Regions from separate parts of the Pseudarthrobacter sp. NPDC058119 genome, predicted to be linked through region 3. Evidence: predicted binding sites of a transcription regulator. Region 3 holds the regulator's gene; each other region holds the start of a gene.

What was found. Region 3 encodes HrcA, which represses chaperone genes, less so after heat shock. Its sites were predicted from a motif close to TTNGCACTCGNNNNNNNCGAGTGCNAA; they were not measured.
Region 1: a site for HrcA is predicted at 2,830-2,856, ahead of ACFVTD_RS01995 (FmdB family zinc ribbon protein). Genes of this name have one in related genera too.
Region 2: a site for HrcA is predicted at 3,055-3,081, ahead of ACFVTD_RS04200 (Hsp20/alpha crystallin family protein). Genes of this name have one in related genera too.

What each region holds. Positions count from the first base shown of each region.
Region 1 covers NZ_JBHVTN010000001.1:434,036-439,661, forward strand. The annotation lists gene ACFVTD_RS01975 (hypothetical protein) at 1-439, opposite strand, end outside; gene ACFVTD_RS01980 (GNAT family N-acetyltransferase) at 545-1,165, opposite strand; gene galU (UTP--glucose-1-phosphate uridylyltransferase GalU) at 1,170-2,075, opposite strand; gene ACFVTD_RS01990 (5-formyltetrahydrofolate cyclo-ligase) at 2,181-2,801, shown strand; gene ACFVTD_RS01995 (FmdB family zinc ribbon protein) at 2,912-3,184, shown strand; gene ACFVTD_RS02000 (RcpC/CpaB family pilus assembly protein) at 3,295-4,023, shown strand; gene ACFVTD_RS02005 (AAA family ATPase) at 4,035-5,626, opposite strand, start outside.
Region 2 covers NZ_JBHVTN010000001.1:876,818-882,443, forward strand. The annotation lists gene ACFVTD_RS04185 (alkaline phosphatase D family protein) at 1-419, shown strand, start outside; gene ACFVTD_RS04190 (histidine phosphatase family protein) at 645-1,451, shown strand; gene ACFVTD_RS04195 (NAD(P)H-hydrate dehydratase) at 1,435-2,373, shown strand; gene ACFVTD_RS04200 (Hsp20/alpha crystallin family protein) at 2,558-2,980, opposite strand; gene ACFVTD_RS04205 (hypothetical protein) at 3,192-3,389, opposite strand; gene ACFVTD_RS04210 (FAD-dependent monooxygenase) at 3,582-5,201, opposite strand; gene ACFVTD_RS04215 (hypothetical protein) at 5,215-5,626, opposite strand, start outside.
Region 3 covers NZ_JBHVTN010000008.1:245,901-251,526, reverse strand. The annotation lists gene ACFVTD_RS17610 (PhoH family protein) at 1-46, opposite strand, end outside; gene ACFVTD_RS17605 (GerMN domain-containing protein) at 460-1,377, shown strand; gene ACFVTD_RS17600 (16S rRNA (uracil(1498)-N(3))-methyltransferase) at 1,370-2,143, opposite strand; gene dnaJ (molecular chaperone DnaJ) at 2,146-3,273, opposite strand; gene hrcA (heat-inducible transcriptional repressor HrcA) at 3,360-4,373, opposite strand; gene ACFVTD_RS17585 (DUF3097 family protein) at 4,545-5,396, shown strand; gene ACFVTD_RS17580 (DUF4870 domain-containing protein) at 5,518-5,626, shown strand, end outside.

The DNA of each region.
Region 1 (5,626 bases), on a different contig from region 3:
CGGCGTCCACCTTCGCCTTGCGGTCGCGGACGGCGAGCCAGCGCAGCAGTGCCACGGATGCAACCGTCAGCAGGGTGCAGGTGAGCGGAAGGGCGGGTGAACCGATGCCGAAAAGAAGAATCACGCCGGAGACGAAGGCGGTGACGAGTGACAGCAGCCCCACGAGGGCCAAGGAAGTCCGGCCATAGCGGATGCGGAACGGTGCCGCAGGCTGGGTGCTTGCAGTGCCGGCAGCGGATGCGGCACTCTTCCTGGGTTCCATGGCTTTCTCCTGCTGGGCGGCGACGTTCAGGACCAGGCCGGGCTGGGGGTCCGGCCTCTCATCGGCGGGGGCGTCTGCCAGGAAATCGACGGCGGGCTGGAGCTGGTGCCGGCGGTTCCGGAGGACGTAGGGGGCAACCCATACAATCCAGAGCGCGACGGCAACCACAAGGATCACTGAGCTGCTAAGGGGGAAGTCCACACTCAAAACCGTATGAGCATCATGCCTGCTCAGGCCGCATTAGCCGCGGTGTGTCGTGTCCGCGTAGGCAATCCGTTGGATTTATGACCGGCGCGATCCCAGCCATGGCCCCAGCAGGCCCTCCGGGACCTCTTCGGAGGTCAGCGCAAACGATCGGTGGTCGGCCCATTTGCCGTTGATGTGGAGGAAGCGGGGCCGGTAGCCCTCGTCCCTGAATCCCAGCTTTTCCACCACCCGCAGGCTGGGGCCGTTCTCCGGCCGGATGTTGATTTCCATCCGGTGCAGGCCGAGCCCCTGGAAGCAGTGGTCCGTTACCAGTGCCACGGAGGTGGGGGCTATCCCCCGTCCGGCCCGGGATTGGTCTACCCAGTAGCCCAAGGTGGCCATCATGGCCGAGCCCCAGACAATCGAGGACACTGTGAGCTGGCCTACGATGGCCGGGCTTCGCAATTCGGGCCTCCGCTCGGTGATGAGGAAGGGAAGTGCGGTGGCCTGGGCGGCCTGGATATTGAGTGACCGGACCATGTGCCGGTAGTCAGGGAGTCCGCCGCCCGGGTCCGGGTTGGAGGCCTCCCACGGTGCCAGCCACTCACTGTTCCGGTACCGCACTTCGGTCCACTCTTTTTTGTCGCGGTACCGGATGGGCCGCAGGACCAGGTCGCCGCATTCGAGGGTGACCGGCCAGATAGGTCCAGTGCGCACGGCGCTACCGGGAAAGGCCGGCGGTGAAGCCCGGCAGCCATTCCCGCAGGCCGGGGCCCAGGTCCTCGCTGTCGATGGCCAGCTGGACGCAGGCCTTGAGGTAGCTCAGCTTGTCGCCGGTGTCGTAGCGGCGGCCCCGGAACACCACGCCGTAGACTCCGTGTCCCTCGCCGTCACCGGACGCCAGTTCCTGCAGGGCGTCCGTCAGCTGGATTTCGCCGCCGCGGCCCGGCTTTGTGTGCTCAAGGACGTCGAACACTGCGGGGTGCAGGACGTACCGGCCGATCAGTGCAAGGTTGGACGGTGCTTCCTCGGGCGAGGGCTTCTCCACCAACCGGTTGACCCGGACGTAGCTTTCGCCGTCGATCTCCTGGACGTCGGCGCATCCGTAGGCGCTGATCTGGGAGGGTTCCACTTCGATGAGGGCGACGACGGACCCTCCGGTTTGGGCCTGCACGTCGATCATGGTGCTAAGGAGTTCGTCGCGGGCGTCGATGAGGTCGTCGCCCAGCAGGACAGCGAAGGCCTCATTGCCCACATGCTGCTTTGCCCGGAGCACTGCGTGCCCCAGTCCGTGCGGATCGCCCTGCCGCACATAGTGGATGTCACCCAGTTGGCTGGCTGCCTGGATGGACGCGAGCTTCTCGGTATCGCCCTTGTCCTCAAGGGTCGATTCGAGGGATGGCACCCTGTCGAAGTGGTCTTCGAGGGCCCGTTTGTTGCGGCCGGTAATCATCAGCACGTCACTCAGGCCCACGTGGACGGCTTCCTCCACGACGTATTGGATGGCAGGCTTGTCCACGACGGGAAGCATTTCCTTGGGCATCGCCTTGGTGGCAGGCAGGAACCTGGTGCCCAGGCCAGCTGCGGGAATGACGGCTTTGCGGACTCTGGGATTACTGGTGTTCACCGGACTAATCTAACGTCAGCGTCAAGTATTTCCGTAACCACCAGCGCCACAGGCCGGCACCCGGGCTTCAGGCTGCGGACCACCGGGCAACGCAGGAAGGACACCATGCTGCAGGAGACTAACGCCGTTAAGGACGAAATCCGGGCCAGTCATCGCCGCAGGAGGGCAGGCCTCGCGCCGGCGCAGCTTGAAGCGGCGGGCCTGGCACTGGCCACCCACGGTGATGCGTGGGCGGGAACGGTGACGGACGGCCGCCCCGGCATCGCGTGTGTCTACCTTGGCGTGGGGCAGGAGCCACCAACGCTGCCGCTGATCAACGCCCTGTACCGCAGCGGGCACAAGGTCCTGCTGCCCGTGTGCGAACCCGCGCGGGAGCTGAGTTGGGTGTTCTGGACACCGGACACCGGCTTCGAACGCAGCAAGTATGCCCCCATTTTGGAGCCCACGGGCCAGCGCCACGGACCCGAAACCGCGGGGAAAGCGTCTGTCCTTTTCATTCCGGCCACGGCCGTGGACCTTGCCGGCAACAGAATCGGCCAAGGCGGCGGGTACTACGACAAATTCCTGGGGCACCTGGCCACAGCCGGGAAGGAAATCCCGCTGTCCGCTGTTATCTACGACGATGAATTACTGCCCGCCGGCAGCATCCCGGCAGAGGAGTTCGACCGGCCCGTTCCGGCCGTTCTTTCGCCGGCAGGTCACCGGCCCCTGCTTGGGGCGGCCTGAGCCCAGGGCTGGCGGCGCAGTGATAGAATTAGCACTCAGGCCCTGCGACTGCTAATGGTTTACCACGAGGCAGCACGGGACCTATCGTTTGCCCAAGAGGAGGAGCACCAGTGCCAACATATGCTTACGCCTGCAAGGACTGCGGCCACGCCTTCGACATCGTCCAGTCGTTTTCGGACAGCAGCCTGACTTCCTGCCCCGAATGCCAAGGCACGTTGCGCAAGAAGTTCAACAGCGTTGGCGTGGTCTTCAAGGGCTCAGGCTTCTACCGCACGGACTCCCGCGATTCAAAGGGCAGCTCCGTCTCCCCAGCTCCGGCTGCGGCTCCGGCCGCACCCGCAGCTGCCCCCGCTGCGGCGGCGCCGGCAGCCGCCGCAAGCTAAACGGCGTAGCCTTCACGACGGCGGCCGGCGCGTTCCAGCGCCGGCCGTTTTTGTCCACATAGCCGCCGTTCCGGCTCCCGGGCGGTTGCGCCGATAGCTAGCGTGGGCGCATGCCCATACTTCCCCGCCGCGGCCGCGCCGGCCTCAGGTATCCCCCGAATGCCGGCGGCGTCGGCCGCAACCCCAGGAAACGTCAGCCTGCAGCCCGGCTCGGCGCCTGGCTGAGCCGCAACCGCAGGCTGGCCGCTGCCCTGCTGCTGTGCGCAGCCGCCGCCATCACCGTCCAGCAGCTCACTCCCGCTCCGCTCCCCACAGCCACCGCACTGGCCGCTGCCCGCGACCTGCCTGCGGGCACAGCGGTGGCCGAAGCGGATGTCGCGCGGGTCCAGGTGCCGCCGGGCATGGTCGCAGATGGCTTCCTCCTGGATGCGGCCGCCGCCAAGGGAAAGCAGCTGGCCGCGCCAATGCGTAAGGGCCAGCTCCTGTCCGATGCCCAGCTGGTAGGCCCCGGGCTCCTGGCAGGTGCGCCACCTGGATCTGCCGCAGTCCCACTGCGAATGGCCGACGCTTCGTCCATCCAACTGGTCTCTCCCGGCCAGCTGGTCAATGTGGTGCTCACGTCAGCCAACGGGTTCGACCAACAAGGACCCTCCGAGGTACTGGCGTCAGCCGTCCCCGTCCTGTGGACCTCCAACAAGGGTGGCCAAAGCGGACAATGGCTGGGTACCACGGAGACGGACGGCCTCATCGTGGTGGCAGCCACCGCCGAACAATCGTCCCGCTTGGCCGGGGCCTCCACCCAGGGCAGGCTGTTCTTTGTCCTGGTCGGCCCGCAGTGACCTGGTGCCGGTCAGCCCCAGTGCGGCGGCTTCTGTTCCTTCAGCCACGCGTCGTGGTCGTCTTCGCGGTCACCCCAGCTGCGGGCATCGTCCTCCGCTGCCTTGGTGGGGAGGACCGCTCCGGACCCTCCCGAAACCGCTTTGGAGACCGGGGTTGCCGGGAGCGTCCCGGCAGGAGCTTCTCCATCGGCAGCAGTTTCCGGCTGCCCGTCCACGTTCTCGTCCTGGCGCATGTCTTCCTCGCCGCCGTTCTCCTCGGGCCTGCCGCCTGCAGGCTTCTCTTCCCCAGTCATGGGGTCTGTCCCCTTGCGTCCACCGTCGCTGTCCCGTGCTGCGCCGGAATCCCGGGGCAGGTAGGAAAGTCCCGCGGCCGGCGCCGAGTCAATTCCATTGAGCGCCTGGTCAACGTCATCGTCAAGGAATCCCACGGACTGGCTGGCGCGCCCCGGCAGCACCATCTTTTCCAGGCCCAGGTAGCTGGCAATGCGGTCCGCGCAGGACGAGGGGTCCGTGAACACCTCGATGGTCCACAGCGGCATGTACCGCCAGCCAAGGCGTTCCAGCAGTTGCGGACGCAACCTGCTGCGTTCACGCACGCTCATGGTGCGGTACTGCGCAGTCCCGTCGGACTCGATGGCTACGGGCCGCGGAATGTCGGAATCATCCTGGCCCATGGTGTTCAGGGGGTCCGCAGCCGCAACCACGTCAATGGCACCGTCGTATTGGTGCCAGACCCTGGCACCACGGGCACGCAGGCGGTCACCCAGGTCCGCCACCAACGGGTCGGCGCCAAGTGCCTGTTCGCTGGCGGCAGCGCGGGACGCGGGGGTCCCAAGGTCCGTGTTGCCGGAGATCTCCCGGTCCAGGAGCGCGTACAGGTCCACCGCGCCGTGCGTGAGCCGGGTGTGGTCCAGGTCTTCAGGCCGGAAGCAGGTCAGCACGTGCAGGGAACGGCGGGCCCGGGTCATGGCCAGGGCGAACTTCTCCCGGCCGCCTTCAGCGGACAGCGGTCCGAAATTGTGGAGAGCACGGCCGTGCGGGGTCCGCCCGAATCCGGGCGAGAAGATGACGTGGTCGCGGACCAGGCCCTGGGCCCGTTCCAGGTCCACCACGCGGAAGGACTCCGGGCCGGCGCCGAAGAACCCGGCAAGTCCAGGCTGGTTGGACAGCTGGAGCCTGATGGACTCGCCGATCCTGGCGGCGTGCCGCAGGCTGGCAGTGACAACCGCCAGGGAGGTCCGCGGACGCATGCGGGCGTGCTCGAACACCAGCTCCACGACCCTGTTGACCTCGGCCACCACGGACTCCACGCCCTCGTGGTCGGCGCTGGGAAGGCCGGTGCCGTCCGGCAGGTATTCCACCAGCAGGGACCGGTCCAGGCCCGTGGCTGACTGGCCTTCGGGCAGCCGGCGGAGGCCGCCGTCGTAAAAGTTCTTGCTGAGCTGCAGGACCAGGTCCTCGTCCACTGCGCGGTACACCACCTTGAGTCGCCATACCGGCAGCACGGCGGAGAGCGCGGTGAAGGCGCTCTCGACGCGGTGGTGGGCAGACTCTCCAGCCGCCAGCCGCTCCACCCCTACGGTAAACGTCCGCGGCGTGGCAA
Region 2 (5,626 bases), on a different contig from region 3:
GCGTGTCCAACCGCGACGCCGGCGCCCCCTTGGGCCGTGAGCTGGAGATCGCAGGGGTATTGAGCGCGTTCAAGCGCAACGGCGTCAAGAACACCGTCTGGCTCACCGCCGACGTCCACTACTGCGCCGCCCACCACTATTCCCCGGAGCGTGCGGCGTTCACCGATTTCGACCCTTTCTGGGAGTTCGTGGCCGGCCCCATCGCGGCGGGATCCTTCGGCCCGAACGCGATGGACGGCACCTTTGGCCCCGAAGTGGTGTTCTCCAAGGCCGGACGCTTCGCCGGTGAGTCCCCGCGCGACGGCGAGAACCAGTTTTTCGGGCACGTCCAGCTGGGTGGGGACAACAGCTTCACGGTGAGCCTCCGCAACGCCAACGGCGCCACCGTGTTCTCGAAGGTACTGACCCCCGAACGGTAGGCGTTGCCCTCGACGCGCAAAACCACTTGCGGCGCGCCAATTCCCTGACGCGCCGATAAATGGGGTGCGTCAAGGACTTTGCGGGTCGCGAAGGGTGCTGCGCGTCGAACTGCGGCCGCGGCACCAAGGCGGGCTGCCGCCGTCGTCCGTTATTTTCCGCCGCCGCGTGGGTACGCCGTGGGTAATGTTCCTGCACTTGGCACGGCGAGCGGATGGGGTGGTGTTGTGAAGGATGAGTGGGCGAAGGGTGCCGCAGCGGACGACGACGGCCTGACCCAGGCGGTCCAGGAGGCCGGGGCGGTGGAGCTGCTGTTGATCCGGCATGGGGAGAGCGAAGGCAACGTTGCGGCCACCGAGGCGCGGGAAGCCGGGGTGGAGGTCATCGAGGTTCCCGCCCGCGATGCGGACGTAAACCTGTCCGGGACGGGAAGGGACCAGGCCAAAGCGCTGGGCACCGCCCTGGGCCGGACTGCCGGGGAGTTCCGGCCGGACGCTGTGGTGTCCTCCCCCTACGCGCGGGCCCGGCAGACGGCCGAGATCGCGGTGGAAACCGCCGGCTGGCCGGTGCAGGTGCGCACGGACGAGCGGCTCCGGGACCGTGAGCTGGGCATCCTGGACCGGCTCACCCGGCTGGGCGTGGAGAACCGCTACCCGGAGGAATCAGAGCGCCGGGACTGGCTCGGCAAGCTGTACTACCGGCCGCCCGGAGGGGAATCCTGGGCCGACGTGGCGCTGCGGCTCCGCTCCGTCCTGGCGGAGTTGAACAACCTGGGCACCGGACACCGGGTGATGCTCGTGTGCCACGACGCCGTGATCATGCTGTTCCGCTACGTGCTGGAGGGGCTCAGTGAAAAGGAGCTGCTGGACCTGGCCGCCAGGGAGGCCATCCTCAACGCGTCCGTGACCCGGTTCGTCCGCCCGTCCGGCGCCGGCCCGTGGACTTTGGAGAGCTTCAATGTCGCCGACCACCTGGCCGAGCAGGGCGTCGCCATCACCGAGCACGCAGGAGACACCAGTGTCCGGCCGCAGTGACTCCTCTCCCGTCCCCGTAACACCCTCGCTCCTGCGGGACTGGCGGTTGCCCGCACCGGGAGCTGACAAGTATTCCCGCGGTTCGGTGCTGGTGGTGGGCGGTGCCCGCTCCACTCCCGGCGCGGCACTGCTGGCCGGCGTTTCAGCCCTGCGTGCGGGGGCAGGGAAACTTACGCTGGCAGTAGCGGAGTCGGTGGCCGTGCAACTGGGGGTGGCGGTACCCGAATGCGGCGCCGTCGCCTTGCCGGAAACGTCCGGCGGATCCGTCAAAGCCGAGCTCGACGGCATCTCCTCGTATCTGGACCGGGCAGACACAGTGCTGGTTGGACCGGGGCTGGACGACCCTGACCTGGCCGGCGACCTGCTGGAGGCCATGCTTACCCGGGAGGCAAGCGGCGACGGGGACGGCACCTCCGGCGCTTCCGACGGCAGTCAAGGAGGTCCCGCCGTCGTCCTTGATGCCTATGCGCTGGCCGCTGTGGCGCACCTGGAGGACCAGCTGGACCCCTGGCGCGGCCGGCTGATCCTGACGCCGAACCCCACCGAGGCGGCGATCCTGCTGGAACGGGACGTGGCGGACCTCGAAAAAGACGTCGCCGAAATCTCTGAACGGTTTGGTGCCGTGGTCAGCTGCCAGGGGCTGATCAGCAAGCCAAAGGGGGTGGACCCGGACCTCCCCGGCCTGTGGAAAATCACCACCGGGTACGGCGGCCTGGGCACGTCCGGCAGCGGCGACGTGCTGGCGGGAGCAATTGCCGGGCTCCGGGCGCGCGGCACCACCGGCGCCCAGCCAGCCTGCTGGGGTACGCACCTGCACGCGGCGGCGGCGGACCGGCTGGCCAGCAGGATGGGGCCGCTGGGATTCCTGGCCCGCGAGCTGGCCGATGAACTGCCCGCGCTGATGCTGGAACTCAGCGTCTGACGGCCTTCCCGCGACGGAAGCCCGGAAACGTGGATGGCCCCCGGCCGAAACCGGGGGCCACCGTGGCGGGAGGTTAAGGCCTACGCTGCCGATGCGCTGTCTGGCGCTGTGGCGTGCACAGAATGGCGATTCGCCCCAAAAAGGCAGTCAACAGATGTGCCCGCCTCCCGGTCCTGTGGTGAGACTAAGCGGCGATTTCCTGCTTTGCCCCCTTCGTTTCGATCTCGATCTTGCGTGGCTTGGCCTTTTCGGCGACCGGGATCCGGAGCGTCAGGACGCCGGCGTCGTAGCTGGCCTTGACGTGGTCGGTGTCCAGCGTGTCGCCGAGGATCAGCTGGCGGCTGAAGACGCCGCGGGGCCGTTCGGAGGCGATCAATTCGGTGTCCTTGCCCACGGGGTCGGGGCGTTCGGCCCGCACCGTCAGGACATTCCGTTCAACATCCAGGTCCACCGAGTCCACCGTAACGCCGGGCAAATCGAAGGCCACGACGAATTCCTGGTCCTCACGCCATGCATCCATCGGCATCGCCGCCGGGCGTGCAGCCGTGCCGAGGACCTGCTGGGCCAGCCTGTCCAGCTCGCGGAACGGATCGGTACGCATCAACATGGCTTCCCTCCTCATAAGAGATGGTCCAACATCATTCCCATATCAGCCGATCTATGGTGGCTGATATAGATTTTTTAGCACTGGAGAAGCAGGTCCGCAAGGGCTTCCGGCACCGGATTCCGGGAGATTTTCCAGCGCCCACGGGCTTGGAAAAGGGCCCTTCCAGCTGGGCTTGGGCAGCGCAGCTGGAAGGACCCTTTGGAGTTGGCGGTCAGTCCCTGGTGGGGTCCGGGCGGAGCGGCGCCGGCCCGGGGTCCGGGACGGGCAGCGGGCCCGGGGGCTCCGGCGCGGGGAACGGATTCGGGGACGGCGGACCGGGCGGACGCGGCTGGGTGGGGTCCGGGGAGGTGGGCTCCGGGCCCGGTTCCGGCGGAAACGGCTCAGGTTCGTGCACTGGCGGGATGGTCATGAACTTCCCTTCTCACGATGGGCGGATCACACACGAGGCGGATGTGCCTTGAACTGACCAGCCTACGCTTGCGCTCCGCCTGCAACCACCCTCCCCGTTGCTCCATCAGCTTTGGTCCCTAAAAGCCCCGGTTTTAGGAGCCATAAGTGATGGAGCATCACGACGGCGGGAGGTTGCCGGCGTGCGGGTCCGTCAGTGCCGGACCGCGCCCACCAGCCGCAGCCAGTCGAGCAGTTGGGCCGGGTCCGCGTCGCCGCAGCGGAATCCCACGTAGCCATCGGGGCGGACCGCAACCATGCCCGCTCCGGGTTGGCTGGACAGGCGGTGGATGTGGAGCAGCCGGGGCTGCCTGCCCAGCGCTGCGGCGACCGGGCCGGCACCCACGGCGGCTGGGCCGGCGTCGCGCCCCAGCAGGAGGTGGATGCCAGGCGCTGCGGTCAGTTCGTGGAGCCTGACAAGATGCCCGTCCACGGATGCCGGGGCGTCGGGCAGCCTCCCGCCGGGCCGTGGCCACCCGCCGGCCCAGGGCGTGCCGTCACGGGAAATGGGACTGTTCCGGTAGTTCACGAACGGCTGGGCCAGCAGCCTGATTCCCTTGGAGATGAGCCACCGCTGCCGCAGCAGCGGCGGCAGGGCCGGAGCAATCAGGGGCATAACGCTGCGGGCTGCGCGGGCCGCAGGATGCGGCGAGGCTTCGCCGAAGAAGATCAGGTGCGTCAGCGCCAGCACCCGCCGGGCCGCGGGCAACCTCTCCTGCCCGTAGGTGGCCAGCAGTTCCGGAAGCGGCCTGCCTGCGGTCGAGGCGAAACCAAGCTTCCAGCCAAGGTTGAGGGCGTCCAGGATGCCGTTGTTCATGCCCTGCCCTCCCGCCGGGGAATGGGCATGGGCGGCGTCGCCAGCGAGGAAGACGGGACTGCGCCCGAAAGTGCCGGCAATCCGGTGCTGCAGTGGCACCTGCGCGGACCATCGCACCTCACGCACTGTGGCCTCCAATCCCGATTCCCTGACCAGCCGCGCCACTTCCTCCGGCGGAAGTGCCGGGCCCAGTTGGCCAAAGGCGGCCGCCGGGTCCGGTGCCGCGGGACGGGTGGCCAGCATCCGCCAGGTGGCGCCCTCGCCCAGGGCGAAGAGGAAGGCCAGCCCGGCGCTTCCCACCGCCACGTGCAGCAGACCGGGATCCAGGGCGCCGTCAAGTTCGACGTCGGCCAGGACCGCCTCCACCCGGTACGGGCCGCCGCGCCACTGAATACCGGTGCCGCCGCGGACGGTACTGCACTGCCCGTCGCACCCGGCCAGGAACCGGGATACGTGATGTCCAGGCCCGTTGGCACCCCGCAACTCCGCGTGGACCAGGGTTTCACCCTGCGGTGCGTTCCCTGCCCCGTGTCCGATGTGCAGGCGCCGGAATTCCACACCCCATTCCACCTCCACGCCCCTCGCCTTCAATGCCTGCCAGAGGACCTCCTCTACGTCGGCCTGCCGGACCAGGGTCAGGTGCGGAAAGGCGGTGTCCGGAAGGTCCGCGTGCCCCAACCGGGCTTCGACCACCCGCCGGCCCAGATGGATCCGGGCTTCAGGAGCGGTGTCCGCCCTGCCCAGCAGCTCATCCGTCACGCCCAGTGGGCGGAGGCCCTCCAGCGCCCGGGCATGCAGCATCAGCGCCCGGGACGGCCGGGACCGGTGCTCCCGCCGGTCCACCACCCGCACGGTGGCCCCATGGGCCAAAGCCTGGAGGGCTGTGGTGAGCCCTGCGGGACCGGCGCCGATGACCACGACGTCGGTGTCCGCCGTCGCGCCTTGTCCGCCTCCCACGCTCGGACAGCTGTCAGTCCTGCGGGCGGAGCCGCCACCAGGCGTGCTCCGGGCCGGCGGTTCCAATCCTGGCCGGGTCCGCCAGCACCTCGTCGCGGCGCAGGCCGGGCAGCACCTTGTAGCTGATGGATCCGGGGACGCTGACCAGCTCCAGGACCCGCCAGAGCGCCGCAGCATACCTTCGGGCCCGTTCGGCGCCGTCCCACTCGTACAGCCCGCGGTAGGCGCCGAAGGTGTCATGCGCGCACCAAAGTTTGGAGACAAACCCGGGAAAACCTACGAACAGGGGCGTGTTCAGCAGGCTTTCCACCTCGAACAGGCGGTGGGCCCGGCCCCGCACCCACCGGAGCGTGAAGGCCACCACCAGCACGCAAGGCTCGGTTACCTGGCGTTCGACGGCGGTCTCCCGGTAGACCCGTGACGTG
Region 3 (5,626 bases):
CGTCGCCTGTGTTGAGCCGGCGCTTACCATTTGCTGATTCAGTCATGGTGCTGGCCCGCAGGCCCGTGGTCCCCTCGAAGATCGACATCAGTTGTTTGCTGCAGCCGGTCCAGGTTGCACGGTGCACCCTGCCCCAGCGATCCCTTTATCTTACGCCAGCAGACGCCCAGGCCGGATACCCGGCGGGCCGGTGGCATGTACCTTCGCCACCCGGAAGGGCCATCCGCCGGCTACGAAAAGCAGCGTTTGGTATCAACTTCATATCGGCCTCATATCGTTCCCGTTGCAGTTGCTGCCAGGGAGGCGAAAGAGCGGTTCCGGCGGCACTCCCCTGTGTAATGCTGGAAATCCAGCATCTGCTGGAACGCCAGGCCGCAGGGGGATCGGCCCGCCACGCCAGGAAAGGACAAGGGCAGGACAGTGCCGGATACCTCTGTGCCCAAACGGGCAGGACTGCCCATGGGCCGCCTGCGCCCGGCCGTCTTTGCGGGGATCCTGGTGCTCGTTCCGGTCCTTGCCGCCTGCACTGCCGAAGGCGGACCAGCCCCCACGGGGACCGCAGCCTCGGTCCCCGCCACAGGCGGCACCATGCCGGACGCACCCAACACCAGCGCCCCGCTGGAAACCACACAGTCCTCGAACAAGGCGCCCGTCTACTGGATCGGCCGCACCGGCGGGAACGTCTTCCTCTACCGCGAGTTCCGGGACGTCCCGGAACAGGAAAACCCGGTGACACGGGCCCTGCGCGCCATGATGTCGGAGAAACCGCTTGACCCTGATTTCTTCACGCCATGGCAAAATCCGGACAAGCTTGCCACGTCGATTTCAGGCAAGGACATTATCACCGTTGACGTCTCCGCCGATGCCTTCAACAGCAACCTCGACGCTGATATGGCGGCCCGCGCCATCCAGCAGCTGATCTACACGGCGACCGCGGCCGCTGCCAGCTCGGGCCTGATCGACACCGGACAGCAGATCCGCGTGCGGATCCTGGTGGACGGCCACACGGACTACGTGGCGTTTGGCAAAGTCCAGCTGGGCGCCCTGATGACCCGGGCCGCCGGCCTGGTGGCGCCGGTGTGGATCATCGATCCCCAGGAAAATACCGAGGTGCCCAGCGGCAGCGTCAAGATCACCGGCCGGAGCACGTCGCCCGGGGCGAAGCTCCACTGGCAAATCCTGCAGTCCGCGGATGGCGGCAGCAAATCGCCCTTCCTGACCGGAGAAACCACGGCCGGCGCCGGGCAGGGGCAGGCAGGAGTGTTCACGCTGGCGCTGAACCTGCCGGCGGGCGACTACGAGCTCCGGGTGGCCCAGGCAGGTTCCGCCGGGGAGCCGGACCGCAATGAGGACACGAGGTCCTTCAAAGTCAGGTAGCGGCCCACCGGCCAAGGACGTCACTGGCAAGCACGACGGCGGCCGGACCGGCCGTGGAGGACCGCAGGACGTGGTGCCCCAGCAGGGCAGTCACAGCACCTTTGTCGCACAGCTTCGTTACTTCCCGGGGGCTGATTCCACCCTCCGGACCGACGATCAGCAGGACTTCCCGGATCCCGGACTGGGCACTCCCCTGCCACTCTTCCAGTACAGTTCGCAGCGGGCGCACCGCGTCTTCGTGCAGGATGACCGCCAGGTCAGCGGCCTCCACGGCAGCGGACAGCCCTGCTGTTTCGACGGCGCCCCGGACCTCGGGGATCCAGGCGCGCCGCGCCTGCTTGGCGGCCGCCGCTACGGCTGATTCCCACTTGGCATGGGCGCGGGTGGCCCTGTCGCCCTTCCAACGGACGATCGACCGTTCGGACTGCCACGGGATGACGGCGTCGATCCCTAATTCGGTGGCCGTCTCGATCGCCAGCTCGTCACGGTCCCCCTTCGCCAGGGCCTGCGCCAGCACCAGCCGGACGTCCGGCCTTTCATCGGTGGCCACGCCGCCGCACTCCACTTCGAGACCGGACGGTGCAGCGGAGACGACCTTTCCGGTCATGCGGGTGCCGGCGCCGTCGACGATGTCCACCGGCTCTCCCGGAGACAGCCGTTTGACCGTCACGGCGTGGCGTGCCTCCGATCCGTCCAGGACAAAGTGGCGGCCGGGGGCCATCCCGGCCAGCGAGCCGGCGGGCGTGAAGAAGACGGGATTGCTCACCGCTACAGGTTACCGAACCGGTCCCGGAGCTTGGCGAACATGCCGCCGCTGGCGGCGAGCTTTCCCTCGGTGATCTGTTCCCCGCGAAGCTTGGCGAGCTGCCGGAGGAGGTCTTCCTGCGCCGAGTCGAGCTTGGCCGGCGTATCCACCTGGAGGTGGACCTTCAGGTCCCCGCGTCCGTAGCCGCGCAGGTGGGTGACACCAAGGCCGCGCAGCGTGATGATCTCGCCGGACTGGGTTCCGGGCTTGACGTCGATGTCCTGGGTTCCGTCGAAGGTTTCCAGGTTGACGTCGGTGCCCAGGGCCGCGGCAGTCATGGGGATGTGCAAGGTGGCGTGGAGGTCATCGCCTTCCCGTACATAGGTGGCGTCATTGTTAACCCGGATTTCCACGTACAGGTCCCCGGCGGGACCGCCGGCGGGACCGGCCTCACCCTGCCCGGAGAGCTGGATCCTGGTTCCGGTGGCCACGCCGGCGGGAACCTTGATGGTCAGTGACCGCCGGCTGCGGATTCGGCCCTGGCCGCTGCATTCGTTGCAGGGGTCCTTGATGACGGTGCCGAAGCCTTCGCACGTGCCGCAGGGGGCGGCCGTCATGACCTGGCCCAGGATGGAGCGGACGGCCCGCTGGACCTGGCCGCTGCCGCCGCAGATGTCGCAGCGCTCGGGGTGGGTGCCGGGCCGGCAGCAGGAGCCCTCACAAGTGGGGCAGACGACGGCGGTGTCCACTTCGAGCTTCTTGTTCACGCCGAATACGGCGTCGCGAAGGTCGATCCGGACGCTGATGAGGGCGTCCTGGCCGCGGCGGACACGCGAAGCCGGACCGGAGGTGCCCCCGGCGCCGAAGAAGGTGTCGAAAATGTCCTGGAAGGCGAAGCCCTGGCCCGCGTAACCGGCACCGCCGAAGCCGTTGTCCGTGCCATTTTCGTTGCCCGTGGTGTCGTAGATCCGCCGCTTCTGGGGGTCGGAGAGGACCTCGTAGGCGTGAGTTACTGCCTTGAAGCGTTCCGAGGCATCCTCACCGGGGTTTACGTCCGGGTGGAGGGTGCGGGCCAGTTTGCGGTAGGCCTTTTTGATCTCTTCGCCCGTAGCTTCGGGTGAGACTCCAAGGACGTCATAGTGGCTGCTCAAAGTTCGTATCTCTTCCTTGTTGTACTGCGTTCAGTCGGGCGGCCCGGCTCTTTGTTCCCGGCCGGAACAGGTTCCGGCCGCGCGGGTCAGGGCCCCAAAATCCTGGAAAGGTAGCGGGCCACTGCCCGGACGGCGGCCATGGTGGTGGGATAGTCCATCCTGGTGGGGCCGAGGATCCCTACCTTGGCGGCACTGTCGGGACCGTAGCCGGTAGCAACTACCGAGGCTTCGGCCAGGCCGTCGTAAGGGTTCTCCCTTCCGATGCTCACGGCAACGCCGCGGTGGTCCTGGGCCATCTCGCTCAGCAACCGCAGCATCACCACCTGCTCCTCAAGGGCCTCCAGCACGGGGCCGATGCTGAGCGGGAAGTCCACGTTGGACCGGGCCAGGTTGGCTGTCCCGGCCATGACCATCCGGTCCTCCCTGGTGTTGTGCGCGAGCCCCTCGAGGCCAAGTGCCAGCGCGTGCGCGGCCTGGCGTTGTGCCTGCGCCGTGGCGGCCACGACGGAGGGAAGGGCCGCGGCAAGCCGGCTCAGCGGCGTCCCGGACAGTGCGGCGAGGAAGCGCGTCCGGAGTGCCGCCACTGCGTCGTCGCCCAGGTCCTGGCCGACGTCGATGACGCGTTGCTCCACCTTGCCGCTGTTGGCAATGAGCACCACCAGCACCTTGCGGGGGGCAAGCAGCACGAATTCGATGTGGCGCACCAGGGCCTTGCTGAGGTGCGGGTACTGGACCACGGCCACCTGGTTGGTCAGCTGCGACAACAGCCGGACGGTGCGGTCCAGGACGTCGTCGAGATCGTCTGCGCCTTCAAGCAGGGACTGGATGGCTCGGCGTTCGGCCGCCGACAGCGGCTTGACCGCCGAGATCTGGTCGACGAAAAGCCGGTAGCCCTTGTCCGTGGGAATCCGCCCCGCACTGGTGTGGGGGGCCGTGATTAATCCCTCGTCCTCAAGGGCCGCCATGTCGTTCCGGATGGTTGCACTGGAAACCCCAAGATGATGCCGCTCAACCAGGGCTTTGGACCCGACCGGCTCGCGGGAGTGGACGTAATCCTCCACGATGGCCCGCAGCACTTCCAGTTTGCGTGGCTCGCTCACTCTCCACCTCCATCCATGGTGCGGGACCCATACCCCCGCCAGGTGCCACCTTGTTAGCACTCGACATGCCTAAGTGCTAACAGTCTATTATGCCTTGGCCCGTTGTTAGCATTGGTACCGCTCCGGGCGAAATTCCGGTGCGGAGGACCTAGCGCTAGGCGGATCGAATCCATGGATTACCAAAACTGGGGGCCCCGCGGCATATCCGCCCCGGCCAAAGCGGAATTGCCTGAGGTGCCCGTGGAGCGGGGCATGGTGCTGGAGGATGTGCAGTCCGGCTGGGTGGGCGCCGTGACGCGGGTGGAAAAGTCCGGCGGGATGCACGTGGTGGCCCTGGAGGACCGCCGCGGGAAATCGCGGTCCTTCAAGCTGGGCTTCGGTTTCCTCCTAGAGGGCCGGCCCATCAGGCTCATGCCCCCGGCGCCGCGCGCGGCCGCCGGCGGTGCGGTCGCCGGCCGGACGGCCTCCGGTTCTGTCCGGGTTGCCGGCCAGCGGGCCCAGGTGGCCAAGGCCAGCCGCATCTGGGTGGAGGGCAAGCACGATGCCGAACTGGTGGAAAAGGTCTGGGGCGACGACCTCCGGGTGGAGGGCATCGTCGTCGAACCCCTGCACGGCATCGACGATCTCGCCGCGGCGGTTGCCGCCTTCAACCCCGGTCCCGGCCGGCGCCTCGGTGTCCTCGTGGACCACCTCGTTCCGGATTCCAAGGAGTCCCGCATTGCCGATGCCGTCATGGCATCCCCCGGCGCGGCAGGGAATGTCCTGATCGTGGGTCACCCCTATGTCGACGTCTGGCAGGCCATCCGGCCGGCGGTCCTGGGCATCGACAAGTGGCCGGCCGTGCCGCGCGGACAGGACTGGAAAACCGGGATCCTGAAAGCCTTCGGCTGGCCGCACGCGACCAAGGAGGACGTCGGCCTGGGATGGCAGAAGCTGCTGGGCGCCGTACGCACCTACGCCGACCTGGAAGCATCCCTGCTGGGCCGGGTTGAGGAAGTCATCGACTTCCTGACCGTGCCCTGAAGGGCGGACCCCGCGCCGGGAGCCAGTATTCTTGGTAGTGCAATGCCACCGTTTCCGGGGGTATTGCACACTGCGCCCGTATTTGACGTCAGCACCACTTGCATCTCCGAAGGAACAGACTGTGGCAGAAAACGCACGTGAACACAGGGACGGCCAGGGCCGCTCCGAGTACCATGGCGTCCCCGCCAACGCCCTGCCGCTCACGGCCAGCGAAGACCGCCAATGGGCCA